3 regions of the Anoxybacillus andreesenii genome follow, and region 1 is predicted to be linked to each of the others. Evidence: riboswitches for the same ligand, from Rfam matches in the RefSeq annotation. Region 1 holds a riboswitch; each other region holds the start of a gene.

Region 1 (5,677 bases):
GATTTCCTCCGCCACGACTGAGAATCCTCTCCCAGCATCCCCGGCCCTTGCTGCTTCGATCGATGCGTTAAGGGCCAGCAGATTCGTTTGTTCGGTAATACTTTGGATATTTACGATAAAACCATTGGTTTCCTCAATTTTTCTTGTTAAATCAGCAAAGATAGAGCTTAATTCCTTAATTGAATCAGATAATTCCTCCATGTCTGAATGCAAATCAGCGACCTTTGTTAATCCATTGTTAGAAGCGGTAGTAGCAGCTGTTACATCATTCGATAACTCAGAGGAAACTTGGCTCATCTCGTCCATCATTGATTTTGTCGCCTCAGCACTTTCGGCAATTTGATTAATTTGTTCTGTTTGGATTAGACTGCCGGTGGAAATCTCGGAAACAGCCACCTTCATTTCAGTCTGAGCAACCAAATGATTCTGAATCTCTTGATTAATTTTATTCAGGCTGTCGGTTATAACTGAAATTTCATCTTGAAGAAACTGACTATGTGCTTCCTTTTTATGTTGTTCCGCTTCAGAATCAGCTAGGAATCCTTCAATTGTCCTGAATTGGTTTTGGTTAAGTCGAATCAAAACAAACAACACGATTCCCATTAAGACATACATCAAAATAGAAGCAGAAAAAATATCCCTTAGCAGCTTTTCTGTTTCAGCTGCATAGAGAGTGTTGATTATGAGATTCAAAAAACCGAAGCAATAGCCAATCAAGAATAACCTTTGATCAAAGTGAATGGAAGCGATAATCGTCAGGAATAGGATGACCAAAAAAATCTGACTTCCTCCACCGTAAAGGATGATATTCAAAAAGTTAAGGGAAAAAATCATGATGATAGAGAAGTAGGGGAATAGACGCTCTTTTTTTAACCAGAGCTGGAAAATAAGATACAGCCCAACAAAAATGATAAGTTCACTTGCATACAAAGTTACTTTTCCCCAAGAATCCGACTTCAAAGCTGTGAAAATCGTCGTACAGATAAGGGCTACAGAAAAAGTAGATAGCATTAAATTGTTTTTCTTTATGATATCCCTTCTTCTGAGATTCTTAATCGATTCCAAAACAATCATCTCCAAATTTGTATTTATATCTATATAATAATTTAACGGATAATATAAATGAACGAATATTCACGAATAATGACCTTGGGACAAAAAAAGTGACTCTTGGTCAATCATTTGTTGTCTGAAAACAAAGGATGACATTATCTAATACCCAGTCTGATGATTTTCTTAAAAACTACTATTCTATTGCTAAAAATATAACGAATAATGTCGAATAAAATGGTATAATGGTTACTATAAAAATAGGATATTTATATGTTTTTTACAATATCAATATAGCGAAAATGGGTAATTAGTCATGGTAAGGGATAGGTGGGTATTAAATGGATAAAACGTCGTTAATTGGAGTTATTTTGGCGCTTATTGGTGTCTTCGTGGGGATGGTTTTAAAAGGGGTGGATCTCGTTGCTCTTGCGAACCCGGCTGCGATTCTCATTATCCTCGTAGGAACAATGGGTGCGGTAACAATCGCATTTCCAACCAGTGAAATTAAGAAGGTTCCTAAATTGTTTGGCATCCTATTTAAAGAAAAGCAATTAATGAACCCTGTCGATCTAATAAAAATGTTCTCTGAGTGGGCGCAGTTAGCTCGTAAGGAGGGGCTGCTTGCGCTTGAAGCGAAGACAAATGAAGTGGATGATGAATTCTTAAAAAATGGATTATCACTAGCGGTGGATGGGCAAAGTGCCGATTATATTCGCGATGTATTATCCGAAGAAATCGAGGCTATGGAGGAGAGACATCAAGCAGGTGCCTTGATTTTCACCCAGGCAGGAACATACGCTCCGACGCTAGGGGTTCTTGGGGCGGTTGTCGGTTTGATTGCGGCTTTGAAGGATATGAGTGATATTGATGCCCTTGGTCATGCCATTAGTGCTGCCTTTGTCGCAACATTGCTGGGGATTTTCACAGGTTATGTTCTATGGCATCCATTCGCAAACAAGCTAAAGAGAAAATCACATAAAGAAGCTAAACTGAAATATATGATGATTGAAGGGGTGTTATCAATCCTTGAGGGAGAGGCTCCAAGAATCATTGAACAGAAGCTGGCTTCCTACTTACCGGCATCAGACAGGAAGAAGTTTTTGAATGAAATTGGTGGTGAGAAGAAGGATGAGTAAACGGAAAAAGAAGGCTCATCACGAGGACCATGTCGATGAATCCTGGCTTATTCCTTATGCCGATATTCTCACATTGCTGTTAGCTTTATTTATCGTTTTGTTCTCCATGAGCTCTATTGATGCGAGAAAGTTTAATGCGATGTCACAGGCTTTTAACCAAGCCCTTTCGAGTGGTACAGGGATTTTTGAATATCCAAGTCCCGTGCCTACAGATGAGGCAAATAACCTGGATGATGCGAAGGGAAAAGAGAAGGTAGAGCAAAGTCAAGAGGTAAAAGAAAAGATTGAAAAGCTGGAACTTGAAAATATTCAAAAAAAGGTCAATACATATATTGAGGATAAAGCTCTAACAGAAAAGCTCTCTACATCTTTGACAGATGAAGGACTCCTGCTAACCATACGTGACAATGTTTTATTCCCCTCTGGAAGTGCGGATGTGAGACAGGAGGATATTAAGACGGCAAATGAGATTTCGGAGCTTCTTGTCATGAATCCACCGAGAAATATTATTATAAGCGGGCATACAGATAATGTGCCAATTAGGAACCCGCAATTTGAATCTAATTGGGAGCTTAGTGTCATGAGGGCCATTAATTTTATGAAAATTATCTTAAATAATAATCATAAGCTAGACCCAGCTTTATTTAGTGCAAAGGGTTATGGGGAGTTTCAACCTGTTGCAAGCAATGATACAGCAGAAGGAAAAGCAAAAAACCGGCGCGTAGAAATTCTTATTTTGCCAATCACAGCTGAATAGACTTTAGAAAAGTAGTGGAGAGGGAAAAAACCTCTCCTTTTTATGTGGATTTTTGAAATCGCTTTCATTTTTCTATTTGTTATTTTTCTCTTGCTGAATAGGTACAGGTTTACACATACGATCGACTACATATCCGAGGGCTATCATTGAAACAATTGGAATAGCGAAATTTAGGACATGAAAAAAATTCATCTCATTACCACCTTTTATATAATATAAAACTTTGTTATAGGTATTATATTACTTTTTCAACTATTTAGACAGATGTTTTTTCACAAAATGTTCACAATTACTTGTTGACAAATTTCGCAACTCCTCAAAAAAACTTCCTGGTACTAGTCTACTAGAGACCCCATTCAAAATTTCCATACATATTTTTGTTAGGACAATAATAAGATGAATCAACCTAAGAAATTTGCTAGAAAGGAGCGAAATAACAAGAAAAACGTTCTTTAAAACGAAAATAATGCTTGATTTACTGAACACCCATGCTAAAATAGGAGTATATTCTTAATAAAGAACAAAAAGGTCTTTTAAAAGAATTTGTAGGAAAATTAGAATAGGATGGGTGGGAATGTATCAGAAAAATTGTGAGATATGCCATCGAGCATCATATAGTAGTAGTGAAGTAGGAAAATGGATTTGCCCGATTTGTGGAAATGATTTGACCAATCAACCATTCTTCGATGCGATGACATTCGAACGGATACATATTAAGACAGTACCTCTCCATCGAAAGCTAAAAAAATACCAAAAGTGAAAAAATACAATATCAATGACTTAAGTCCTGCAAACTAGGAAATCACAATATAAGCTCTTCGACAACATTTATTAAAAAGACATATTTTATTCTTGTTTTCAAAGTAAAGAAAAATATTAGGTAAATTATTTTAAAAGTGATGTCATTTTTTGTCTAAATTTGTTAAAAAAGAATATTTAAAATATTCATACAAATGACAAATAATAACACTTTTATTAAGAAAAGCAAAGTAGACTAAAAATAACATAAAAAAACGATAGATCGCCAAAAAGGCAAACCTATTGAAAAATAGGGGCGCAAAGTCTCAGGTCTAAGGTGGGGCACAACTAGGACGGCTGGACTGCTGAAATCGATCCGACAAATAGGGGGAACTATGGTGATTGAAGCAAAGGGATGTGTAGAGGGGTTAGATACGGAATGGGTGAAATTAATCTTGGAGGCAAAGAGGTTGGGAATTAGCAAGGAAGAAATAAGAGAATTTTTGAATTCTAATTCATACAAGCAAGCTAGTTCTTAAAAATGGATCAACACTATTTTTTATATAAGCAGAAAAAATAACCTGTTCAAACTGGGAACAGGTTATTTGTTTTGGTTTATTCTCCATTTGTTGAATTCAAGATACTCCCGGAACTGTTCTTTAGATACTCCTGAGTCCATTGCTTCCTTTACGATCTTGATCCATTCTGAATCAAGCTCCTCGTCACTCAAGTGTTCGTGGATAAGGTAATCTACTGGTACATGGAGTACACCCGCAATTTTTTCGAGAAATTGTATGGACGGGTTACTTTGTAGATTTCTTTCTAAAGAACTCAAATAAGATTTAGCTACACCTGCTTGCTCAGCGAGTTCTGAGAGAGACATCTTTCTTTCTAAGCGGAGTTTCTTAACGCGATCACCAATCATCCAAGCCACACATCCTATCAGTATCTATAGTTCTATCATAGCAAAATATAGAGGGTAGTTCCATATTTAGAACGGACGTTCAATATCAATTTCATATTTTATCACACTTGATAACTATTTAATAAGGGTCTTTTCTAAAATTGTGACGATTGTATGTAAAAAAATAAAAAATATGGCAAAAAGCCTAGTACCGACCCCATGTCCAAAGAAATAAAATTAACTATGTAGTCAAAGTCCTTAGGAAGAAATTATTTTGATTGTCCATCGAAAAGTATTACAATTGATAGAGTACAATGGTATTTGGCTGAAGGAGGCATAGGAATGATTGTTCTAAAATCACCAAGAGAAATTGAAATGATGAAGAAAGCCGGTGAACTTCTGGCTTCAGTGCATAAAGAAATTGCGAAAATGATCAAACCTGGTGTGACAACCTGGGAAATAGAAGAATTTGTAGACGCCTATTTAAAAAAGCATGGGGCAACGGCACAACAGAAGGGCTATAAAGGCTATGAATATGCAACCTGCGCAAGTATTAATGATGAAATATGTCATGGATTCCCCCGGAAGGCGCCACTTAAAGAGGGAGACATTGTCACCATTGATATGGTTGTCAACCTTAACGGAGCCTTAGCTGACTCTGCTTGGTCGTATGCTGTAGGTAAGGTTTCAGAGGAAACAGCCAAGCTCCTAGAGGTTACAAAAGAAGCGCTCTATAAGGGAATTGAACAAGCGCAAATAGGAAACCGGATTGGCGATATCGGGCATGCGATCCAAACGTATGTTGAGGGAGAGGGATTCTCTGTTGTTCGCGACTTTATCGGCCATGGAATTGGGGCTAATATTCACGAAAAACCAGATGTTCCTCATTTCGGTTTACCTGGGAAAGGGCCAAGAATTAAAGAAGGAATGGTTTTTACAATTGAACCCATGGTGAACGCAGGTGAATATTATATGAAGATGGATGACAATGGCTGGACAGCACGCACTGTTGATGGTAGAAATTCTGCGCAATATGAGCATACCATTGCCATTACGAAGGAAGGTCCTGTTATTTTGACCGATCAGAAT
Region 2 (5,677 bases), on a different contig from region 1:
CAATTTCAATTTTGTCAGAAACCAATGCATCGGTTTTGTAAACAATTCCAGCGGCCACATTACCAGTTTCAACATAAGATAAAACCTGACGAACATCCTTTGCGTAAACTACTTTTGATTCAACATCTTTCCATATATCCATCTTTTCAAGAGATTCTTTTGCGTATTTTCCTGCAGGCACTGATTCAGGAGTCCCGATTGAAATTTTGCCTACCTCTTCTTTTGTAAGATCTTCAAAACCTTTAATCGATTGATCCCCCTTTGGAACAACTAATACAAGTTCATTTCCAAGCAGATCCAATCCATCTTCCTTTGCAATATTCCCTTCCTCTACCAATAAATCAAACTTATCTTCTGCTGCTGAGAAAAATAAATCAACTGGCGCTCCTTGAGAGATTTGCTGCTGCAAAGAACCGGAGGCTCCAAAGTTGAATTTCAAAGTTACTTCAGGATGTTTTTCTCGATATGTCTGCCCGATCACATCCATTGCATCTTTCAAACTTGCTGCTGCAGAAATCGTTAATTCCACCTTCTCCTTACTTTCTTTTTTTGGTTCCTGCTTGTCTGAAGATTGATCTGTATTCTCATTATTCGAACACGCTACCGCAAACATAAGTACAAATAAGAGAATACCAACGAATTTAAACCACTTTTTCATTTTGCACCTCTGCCTTATGAATATAATTAGTTATAACCATTTATAACTAATTATAGTTTATTATAACTAGTGATAAAAATAAATGACTAATCTCACAGTTTTAGAATACACATATCCTTAGTTTTTTCCCATTATCCGTCTAATTAAATGCAATCTTCTATTTTTCAATCAAAAAATGATGTTATTTAATATGAGCAAACACAAAGGAATAGCCGATTAAGCTATTCCTTTTAATTTCCTATTCGTTTAATCTGAAAAACTGGTTAACCTCTTATAGTTCCGCTTCTAAACGAGTTAACAATTCAATAACTTGGTTTGAAGCTCTTTCAAGCTGCTCAAAGGCTTTTTCAACACCAGCTGAATCACTTTTTGTATAACACTCAACTGCTAGTTTGGCATATTGGTGGACTTCTTTGTGAGGCTCCTCTAATTGTTTAAAGGCATCCTTACTTTTCACATGAGCAGGCAAATCACCATAATACCACTTCCCTAACCTGCACATATCATGTGATGTTACCTCTTGTGCCCCAATAGATACAACTCCTAGCATCATATTATATACTTTCCACTTCCAGAGTAGATGATCTGTTTTAGCCACTCTAACAATATCTTTAGCACTAAGTTTAACGTTAATATTAAAGAACGATTTGCGATAATCATCCAATTGACTACTCAATTCAAAAACTGTTTCTGCTGTCTGTTTTGCAATTTTTTGAGAGTGAACACTGTATTCATTAATAATGCTATTTCGCTCTGCAATATCCACAACCGTAGCTGTCTGCTCTTCACTCATCGCAGCTATTTGTGCAGTTGATTCACTAATCTCTTTCATCATTGACACAATTCTCATTAATGCATCTCCAGCGTACTCAGCTCCTGTAACACTTTGTTCAACTAAATTCCCTGTATCCCGAATTTGTTGTATAAGCTGCACTGATACTTGCTGCAAAGAGTCCATATTAGAAGTGATTTTAATTATTTGCTCCTTCGTATGCTCAGATAATTTTCGAACTTCTGCAGCTACGACAGAAAAACCACGCCCATGTTCACCAGCCCTAGCTGCTTCGATACTAGCATTTAAGGCAAGCAGGTTCGTTTGATCCGCTATTTCTCTTATCATCTTGACTACATCCTGGGTATGTTTAATTTCCTGACTAAGCTGTCCCACCTTTGTTACGACCTCTTCATAAACATGACCCACCATCTGTATACCATGTAGCGCCTCATCTACCACTCGTTTACTATCTTCTGCTGACTGAACAGCCTCATCGGTTCCTTCGGCTACCTTTGTAGCATAGTTAGCAACTTCTTGAATTGATGAGCTCATTTCTTCTGTTGCTGCTGTCACACTATACGTTTCATCGAGCTGTTTTTCCATGCTTGTAATAAGCTGCTTTGTCGTGTCAATGCCTGTTGTCTCACTGAGCATGTCTGAAACAGAAAAAAGAAAGGATTTAAAGGTTTCTTCCATATATTTTTCTACAATAAGCTGCTGGTCAAATGCAGCAAGCTTTTGAACCGCAAGAACCGTTTTCATCATTCTATCAGGATTTTGATGTGATTTTTCCATTAATATTGAGGTCATTAGTTGAATCATTAAGTGATGAGCAGATATAAAGTGTTCTGCAGTCAAGTTGATTCTACTATGTACCTGCCCAATATTAAGTCTTGTGGATATATATTCATAATTGACTTCCGCACTCAAGAATTGATGCAAGTATTTTTCCATTGTCTTCTTTAATTTTTCAAAGGTCGAGTGTTGAAGGATGATTTTTTGAAGCTGTTCCACCGATTGGATATTTTCATAGAAGTGATTAATCAATTCCTCTTTAAAAGGAGCTAGAATGATAGCAGCCTCTTTGACATATGCCAATGAATCTTGATCAATACCGAAAAATTTCAATCGTTCTTTGACTCTTTCCCCGACTTGGGAAATATCTGTTTTACCCGAAAAATTCAAATATTCATTCCATGGTTTAGCTTTTTTTACAAAAATGTTCATTAACTTCCCTCCGCAATAATTAAGTTTTATTTTTATTTTTATAATTCTTCAATCTTTGTAAAAAATTATCGGCATCCTTATCAAAAAAGTTAGAAAAAAAAACCGACCCGTAACATACTAGGGTCGGTTGCACTACTTGCTCCAAATCATCCAAGTGCCCACATACAAATGATTCTTCATCGCTTCCATAATTCTATGTATTAAAATGTCATTTACTATATTTAAGTTTATTATAGTTAATAAATTACAAAAATCAACAAAAACTGCTAAATATATCTAATTTATGATAAAAAAGTAAAGACCACTAGTTTATAAGACTACCAACTGATTTCTCCCATTTTCTTTTGCTTTGTATAAATTTCTGTCCGCCAATTTGATTGCTTCTTCAAGCTTAGTGTTTTTTTCTATTTCAGCTAGCCCAATTGATACAGAGACCTTTATAGATTGATTTTTATCTATTTTGAATAAAGTAGTCCGAATCTCATTCTGAATTTCCTCAATCAGCTTTTTTGCTTCTTCAAAACAAGCCGTCCTTTGGTACAGAATAAATTCCTCGCCACCATACCTGGCAATTTTTATATTTTCATTTTCATACTTCTTGAATATCCTCGCCAACATCATCAATACTTGATCTCCAGCTATATGACCATATTTATCGTTCAACTGCTTGAAATGATCAATATCGATCATGGAAATGGAATGTGTTTTATTTACTTCCAACAAACTTTCCTCAACTAATTGTGTGAATTTATTTTTATTTAGTAGTTTTGTAAGAGGATCGTGGCAAGCAAGGAATTCCAATTGCTGCTTTAAAGCCTCGCGCTTATGTTCTAGGAGAATAAAAAGATAAAAAATGACAGCTGTACCAAGAAATGATAGATACCTTATCCAGAAAATATCCATAAATATTTCCAATCCGTTAGGAAGGATAAATATAATAGGGAAATCAGAAATAAACCAACATACTGATATAAGGATCATTCTGCCTATCAAATGGCTGCGGGCTTTGTCGGGTTTATAAAATGACAAGGTAAACAAGGTCGGTAGAATCATACCGAATATTATTCCTGGAATGGCCCCATCTCCTCCCATGAAAAAGCGCCAAAAGCTGACAATAGTAAGGACAGGGAGCGTTATTTTCCAGCCTCTGAGCAGCGCCAAGAATATGAGTGGAATCAGCCTTAAATCCAGTCTGTAGGATCCAAATTGAATTGGCAAATAAAACATTGCAATAATTACCCCTGAAAAGAGTAGAATAATACACAAACTAATCTGCCTCTTAGAAAAATGTTCCCGGAAGCTCATGAGTGTGCTCATTGTTAAATGACCCAATAATATGATGGCCAAATTTGATAAGATGGATTGAATCATAGGCAGTAACCTCTTTTCAGAATTATTTCCACCTTTATTATAATGGAAATATTGTAAAATACAAGAAATTGAATAGTAATTTATACCTATGAAAATAATATAATATAGTCAAAAGTCCTATGTCTATCCATTTATTTATGTTGTATTTTTTAGTCCCCAGCAGCAAGCTAAAAAGATAATTAACATCCTTATTACCTCAAACTAATATTTTTTTACAATTCCATTATAGATTTCTTAATATTAAAATGGTAAAATAGTCACAATTGAATAATAGTCATAAAGTACTAAAGTTTTAAATTATCTGCGACTACCTATCAGATCCTCATATAGAATGGGTGGGAATGAATTGTCCGTATTAATTATTGATAAAAAAGGGGAAGATTGTGAACTTCTAAGGGATTATTTACATTCGATGGGAATTAGCAATATTCATTTTACTGTAACAACAGAAGAAACCCTAAAAGATTTAACCGAGTCACCTACAAAAGCAGAGTTAATCATATACAATTATGATCCCTCAAGCATTTCCAAAACTCAGCTTATGAATTGCCTAGGGCTGCTTGTCGAATTAGTTGACATACCAATCATATTGCTAACCCCCTTGAATGATAGGAGTATTGTTGAAAGAGCTTTTGAAAGAGGGATTTATGATTTCATTCCTGAGCCGATTGACTATCTTCATTTCAAGGCTAGAATTCATGCTTCAATTAAATATCAGAATGAAACAAGGCTACGAAAAAATAATGAATATAGTTTTCAAACAGATTTAGCCATTGCAAAAAAAATACAGAGACATGCATTGACTCCTTCATTATGTAGTAAAAATATACAATTTGATGGAATTAATATTCCAACCAATAAACTAGGAGGTGACATGTATAGTTGGTACCAGATTGATGAGAATTTATACGCAGTCATGCTGTTCGACGTCATGGGACATGGCATCGCTTCTTCTTTGGTAGCTATGTCTATTCGCTCCCTTTTAAAAGGTATGATGACAAGATTAATAGATCCTGTCAGCGTCATGAACGAGTTAAATCGGCACGTCTATGAATTATTCGCTGATGAGGATGACATGCAGAGCTTTTTGTTGACTGCTATATATGTCGTAATTGATATAAAAAACGGTCAGATTCAATATGTAAACGCAGCAAACCCTCACGGCTTCATCTTTGGAAAATTTGGAGAAGTAATCAAGCTGCCTTCAACTACAACGATCCTAGGACTACTTCCGACCATTAATGTCCATAAAAAAACGCTGACACTTAAGGGCTGGCATCGCATCATTTTATATACAGATGGGTTATTCGCTTTAAGTGATAAAAATGTTCTCTCTAGTAAGCTGTTCAATCCTTACCTCACTTATGACAATTTTAAGGCCTTGACGAGTTTTACCGATGATCATTATTTGCATCAGAGACAGCATAATGATGATATAACTATTGTTTCCATCACAATAGACATTTAAAGGTAGGTTTTATATTATGGAAATCACCCTTAGCCTGCTACCTAATCAAAAAGGAATAACATTTGTTGACCAGATGATTCATACATACATGACCGTCTATGATCTTCCCAGTAAAAGAGAAATATGTTTTGTAGTCCACGAACTAATGATTAATGCAGTAGAAGCCATGAATGAGACT
Region 3 (5,677 bases), on a different contig from region 1:
TGCTTCGCATCCACCCAATGAATCGTGCCCTTTACTTTTCGACCTGTGAAGCCAGTTCCACTTTTTGTCTCAGGGTCGTACGTACAATGAACTTCGACAACATTACCGTCTTCATCCTTAATAACGTCCTCACATTTGATGAAGTAAGCGTGTTTTAAGCGAACCTCATTTCCAGGGAACAAGCGGAAGTATTTCTTTGGTGGGTTTTCCATGAAATCCTCTTGCTCAATATAAATTTCGCGGGAAAACGGGATTTGACGCATACCCATCTCTTCATTTTCAGGATTAATCTCAGCATCCAGCATTTCAACCTGATCTTCAGGGTAATTTGTAATGACAACCTTCAATGGACGAAGGATTCCCATTGTGCGCGGAGCCTTCAGCTTTAGGTCCTCGCGAACAAAATGCTCAAGCATCGCTGAATCAACAAATCCAGAGCCTTTAGAGACTCCTGTTGCTTTGACAAACTCACGAATCGCTTCAGGTGTAAAACCTCTTCGTCTTAATCCAGAAATTGTTGGCATGCGCGGGTCATCCCAGCCGTCAACATAATTTTCCTCGACAAGCTGCTTTAATTTACGCTTACTCATGACCGTGTTCGTAATGTTTAAGCGACCAAACTCAATTTGGCGTGGCTTGGACTCGGTTTCACAATGTTCAATCACCCAATTGTAAAAAGGTCGTTGATCCTCAAACTCGGTCGTACAAAGAGAATGGGTGACCCCCTCGATTGCATCCTCAAGTGGATGGGCGAAGGCATACATCGGATAGATGCACCATTTGTCTCCTGTATTGTGGTGGGTTGCGTGGGCGATTCGGTAAATAACTGGATCACGCATATTGATATTTGGGGAAGACATATCAATTTTGGCACGTAGAACCTTTTCTCCGTTGCCAAACTCACCAGCACGCATGCGTTCAAATAGGTCGAGATTTTCCTCGATTGAACGGTCTCGGTACGGGCTTTCCTTCCCAGGCTCTGTCAATGTCCCACGATATTCACGAATTTCATCAGCAGAAAGATCATCGACATAGGCGAGCCCCTTTTTAATGAGTAAAACAGCACGGTTATACATTTCCTCAAAATAATCTGACGCAAAGCGTAGATCGTCCCACTCATAGCCGAGCCACTTAACATCCTCCTGAATAGAGTCGACAAATTCCTGGTCTTCCTTCAGTGGATTCGTGTCGTCAAAACGCAAATTGGTCTTTCCGTTAAAATCATCTGCCAACCCAAAATTGATAACAATCGACTTTGCATGTCCAATATGTAAGTAGCCGTTCGGTTCTGGAGGAAAACGAGTGATAATCTTATCGTGCTTCCCACTCTCTAAATCCTCTGTAATAATCGTTCTAATAAAATTTGAAGAATTTTGTTCCAATCTTTATCAGCCTTTCCAGTGAATCAATAGTTATTATCCTATTATACAATAGGAAGTGGTGAAATAAAAAGCCTCTTCCCTTTGAAGTCTCATAGAACTTTGCAAATTTCGACTCATTATTCGATCTCCAACTTGGATGGAAATTATGAAAACCTTTTCAAGAAAATAACCGTATATTATAATGGGGAAGGGGTTTTTTAACCTCTCGGTAGGGGAAAAATATTTTCTATGCTATGATAGGAATAGGCTTTTTTTAATATATTTATACTGAAAAAGGGGTATCTGTGATGAAATTTCGATCGGCATTTGACATCATTGGTCCAGTAATGATTGGGCCATCAAGCTCACATACAGCAGGAGCTGCAAGAATTGGCAGAGTGGCAAGAACATTATTTGGTCGGAAGCCGCAAAAAGCGATGATTTATTTATACGGATCCTTCGCTGAAACCTACAAGGGACATGGTACCGATTTGGCTATTGTTGGGGGCTTGCTTGATTTTGATACATTTGATGAACGAATTCCTATGTCACTTCAACTGGCAAAGGAAGCAAATATGGAAGTGGAGTTTTTCGTGGAAAGCACAGTCACTGATCATCCGAATACCGTTGGCATTCGGCTCTTTGATGAGGACAAGGAGCTTGAACTCGTTGGAATATCGATTGGTGGTGGGACGATTGAAATTACCGAACTTAACTCCTTTAAGCTTAAGCTATCCGGTGAAAATCCAGCTATTCTCGTTGTCCACAATGATCAGTTCGGAGTGATTTCCGCCGTGACAACGGTGATGGCGAAAAATAAAATTAACATTAGTCATATGGAAGTATCGCGCAAGGAAAAAGGCAAGATGGCAATGATGGTTATCGAGGTCGACCAAAAGATCGATGAGAAAATTCTAAATGAGTTAGAGGAACTTCCAAATGTAACTCAGATTATTAAGATGGTAGAATAATAGCTTTTTGATTGATTACAGCCTAGAAGGAAGGGAAATTGAAGAACATGATGTTTCGAAGTGTTGCGGAGCTTGTTGAACTCGCTGAAAGCAAACAAGTGAAAATCGCAGAGGTTATGATTCAGCAGGAGATAGAGGTAACAGGATTATCACGGGAGGAAATCCTATCCAAAATGGATCGCAACTTAACGGTGATGGAAGAAGCGGTCGAACGCGGACTAAAAGGAGTCGTCTCCGTATCAGGACTGACTGGGGGAGATGCCGTTCTTCTCCAAAAATATATTAACAGTGGAAAATCTCTCGGTGGGAATCTTTTATTAGACGCTGTCAGTAAGGCGATGGCAACAAATGAAGTAAATGCGGCGATGGGGACCATCTGTGCCACCCCAACCGCTGGCTCTGCGGGAGTGGTACCAGGTACTTTATTTGCGGTGAAGGAGAAGCTAAATCCGACAAGAATGGAAATGATAGAATTCCTTTTTACAGCTGCTGCCTTCGGATTTGTCGTAGCCAATAATGCCTCGATTTCTGGTGCGGCTGGAGGATGCCAGGCAGAGGTTGGTTCTGCAAGCGGGATGGCAGCCGCAGCTATTGTAGAATTGGCAGGTGGAACGCCAAGTCAATGTGCTGAAGCCATGGCGATTACTTTAAAGAACATGCTTGGTCTTGTTTGTGATCCAGTAGCGGGCTTAGTAGAAGTCCCATGTGTGAAAAGAAATGCGATGGGTGCATCGAATGCCATTACAGCAGCGGATATGGCACTAGCGGGAATCAAAAGTCGTATTCCTTGTGACGAGGTCATCCATTCGATGTATTTGATCGGGCAAACGATGCCAACCGCTCTGCGAGAAACTGCAAAGGGCGGACTAGCAGCTACTCCGACTGGAAAGAGGCTTGAGGCAGAAATATTCGGTCGAAAAGAATCGGTGGAGCCAGGGGCTCAGAAGTCACTATTACTTCATTTGTTACCGAAGGAGTAAGAGGTAGAAAATTCCTTGTTCCTGTGACAAAGGCAAAACTGTTGATTTATCGTCAAATTTTTCTTTAAGAAAATATAGTAGTCTTCAAGAAAAATCATTTATAATATAGGCATAAATGACTATTGCGTATCATATTTTATGGATTCGATGATCATCCTTTCGTATTTGGGCACTTGAGAGGCTGGGAGAAAGTGGTGCAACCGGCCTTGGTTTAAGGTCGGTTTTTTTGATCTCAGAATCTGCAGGACCAATGAAAAAAACGGTCAAAGGGGTAAACAACTTGAGACGATGGATGAAAAATCATTTTTTGAAAGTGAATGGAGCTATTATTATAGTTTCCATTATACTAACGTTGTTAGCGATCATTTATAAAGAATCTTTATATGGAATCTTCGGTGAGGCTAACTATTTATCTTTACATATTATTATGGAAATCTTCATGGTCGTCGTATCGTTTACCATTGCTATTCAAGCATGGATGATGTTTCCGCATGTTCTGTCCAGTTATCGATTGTGGCTAGGCAGTCTTTTTTTCACGATAGCATTGCTTGAAGTACTGCACCTTATCTCTTATAAAGGAATGCCGTTTTTTATCACAGAAAGTTCACCATATAAAGCAACCTGGTTTTATATCGTCGGAAGATTGACCCAAGCTCTTGGGCTGCTAATCATTGTTGCATCAAGGGATCGGAAGGTATCTATCTGGTGGAGATGGAAAGGGTACTTGCTTGGGGGAGTCTACACCTTCATATGGGCATTCATTATTTTCAATCCTGCCAACTTTTTGCCTGAATTGGTTATCGATGGGCAAGGAACAACGATTTTGAAAAATAGTTTGCAGTACATCGCCATCATTCTTCAGATTGTCTGTATTATTTTCTTAATTAGGAGGCTCAATCAGAATTCTAAGGAAACACTTCATCTCATGCTACTTGTTGCTTCTGTTTATTTAATCATCGGAGATTCTATGTTTACCTCTTATAAGAGCGTTTATGATATTTCAAATTTTGTAGGGCATTTATTTCAATTATTTGGTTTTTACTTTCTTATGCGTTCTTTTTATTGGACCTCTGTAGAGGAGCCGTTTCAAAAGCAAAAGGAGGCCCAATCTCAGCTGCGCTATCTTGCCTACCATGATGAATTGACAAAGCTACCAAATGGACGCTTGTTCAAGGAGCGGCTTGAAGATGAGTTGAAAAATAGGGCAGGTATGAAGAAAGCTATTCTTTTTATTGATATTGCGCGATTTAAGACGGTTAATGAATCCCTCGGACATTCCTTTGGAGACCTTGTTCTTAAAGGAGTTGCTCAGAGGATGAGACAAATATTGCCTACCCACCTCTTAATTACAAGGATGGGTGGGGATGAGTATACCGTTCTCATGTCCGAATTAACAAGTGAAAAGGATGTCATTTCGATCTGCAAACAGATTCAAAATGCGATGAATGAGCCTTTTCAAATTCAGCATTTACGACTCAATGTGACATTAAATATTGGTGTTTCCATTTATCCTGAGCATGGCAGAACGGAAACAGAGCTATTGAAGCATGCTCATGTTGCGATGAATGAAGCTCGAAATGAAGTCTATCGATATAAAATCTATCAAAAAGAAATGGACAAACAGCTTATGGACCGCCTCGTGCTAGAGCAGGATTTACATAGAGCTATAGCAGAAGGGAATCTATTTATTACATACCAACCGCAAGTGGATCTGCGCACTGGTCAAATTATGGCCTTTGAGGCCCTACTTAGGTGGAGGCATCCCGAGCGTGGTCTCATTTCTCCTAGCGATTTTATTCCTTTAGCAGAAGAAACAGGACTTATTATTCCAATTGGCGAATGGGTGTTGAGGGAATCTTGCAGGCAATTGAAGGAATGGCATCGCATGGGCTTGCCGAAAGTTGGAATTTCTGTGAACCTATCCACGAAACAATTTTTCCAACAAAATTTGCCAAAAATTGTTGAGGAAATTTTAGCTGAGACGGGACTGTCACCGCATTATTTAGAGCTTGAGATAACCGAAAGCATGACAATGGATGTGAGTAACGCCACGCTTATCCTTCAAGAATTCAGGGATCTGGGCGTGAAGATTGCGGTTGATGATTTTGGAACAGGTTACTCATCCCTACATTATTTAAGAGACCTGCCGATTGATCGGTTGAAGATTGACCAATCCTTTGTGAAGGATATTATTCTCGACAAAAGAGAAGCAGCCATTATTTCCATGATTGTCTCAATCGCTCAGCATCTTCAAATTGAGGTCATTGCAGAAGGGGTCGAATATGAGGAACAGCTGCAATTTCTGCGGGAGCATGATTGTATGCAGATTCAAGGGTATTTGTTCAGTCCTCCTCTTACGGCTGAA

Evidence for each region. A riboswitch is a leader RNA that binds a small molecule or an ion and turns the genes downstream of it on or off. The one in region 1 is predicted to bind cyclic di-GMP.
Region 2: linked by a shared signal. The riboswitch ahead of J2S07_RS08465 (methyl-accepting chemotaxis protein) and the one ahead of J2S07_RS09130 (anti-repressor SinI family protein) in region 1 are both predicted to bind cyclic di-GMP.
Region 3: linked by a shared signal. The riboswitch ahead of J2S07_RS05410 (putative bifunctional diguanylate cyclase/phosphodiesterase) and the one ahead of J2S07_RS09130 (anti-repressor SinI family protein) in region 1 are both predicted to bind cyclic di-GMP.

The regions. Positions count from the first base shown of each region.
Region 1 is NZ_JAUSTU010000007.1:102,164-107,840, forward strand. It holds gene J2S07_RS09110 (methyl-accepting chemotaxis protein) at 1-1,065, opposite strand, end outside; gene motA (flagellar motor stator protein MotA) at 1,392-2,189, shown strand; gene motB (flagellar motor protein MotB) at 2,182-2,946, shown strand; gene J2S07_RS09125 (hypothetical protein) at 3,521-3,706, shown strand; cyclic di-GMP riboswitch class I at 3,968-4,054, shown strand; gene J2S07_RS09130 (anti-repressor SinI family protein) at 4,080-4,223, shown strand; gene J2S07_RS09135 (helix-turn-helix domain-containing protein) at 4,286-4,609, opposite strand; gene map (type I methionyl aminopeptidase) at 4,931-5,677, shown strand, end outside.
Region 2 is NZ_JAUSTU010000006.1:177,799-183,475, reverse strand. It holds gene modA (molybdate ABC transporter substrate-binding protein) at 1-658, opposite strand, end outside; gene J2S07_RS08465 (methyl-accepting chemotaxis protein) at 930-2,660, opposite strand; cyclic di-GMP riboswitch class II at 2,773-2,856, opposite strand; gene J2S07_RS08460 (diguanylate cyclase) at 2,970-3,965, opposite strand; gene J2S07_RS08455 (SpoIIE family protein phosphatase) at 4,378-5,499, shown strand; gene J2S07_RS08450 (ATP-binding protein) at 5,516-5,677, shown strand, end outside.
Region 3 is NZ_JAUSTU010000004.1:65,903-71,579, reverse strand. It holds gene J2S07_RS05425 (glutamine--tRNA ligase/YqeY domain fusion protein) at 1-1,382, opposite strand, end outside; gene sdaAB (L-serine ammonia-lyase, iron-sulfur-dependent subunit beta) at 1,670-2,332, shown strand; gene sdaAA (L-serine ammonia-lyase, iron-sulfur-dependent, subunit alpha) at 2,383-3,312, shown strand; cyclic di-GMP riboswitch class II at 3,444-3,527, shown strand; gene J2S07_RS05410 (putative bifunctional diguanylate cyclase/phosphodiesterase) at 3,593-5,677, shown strand, end outside.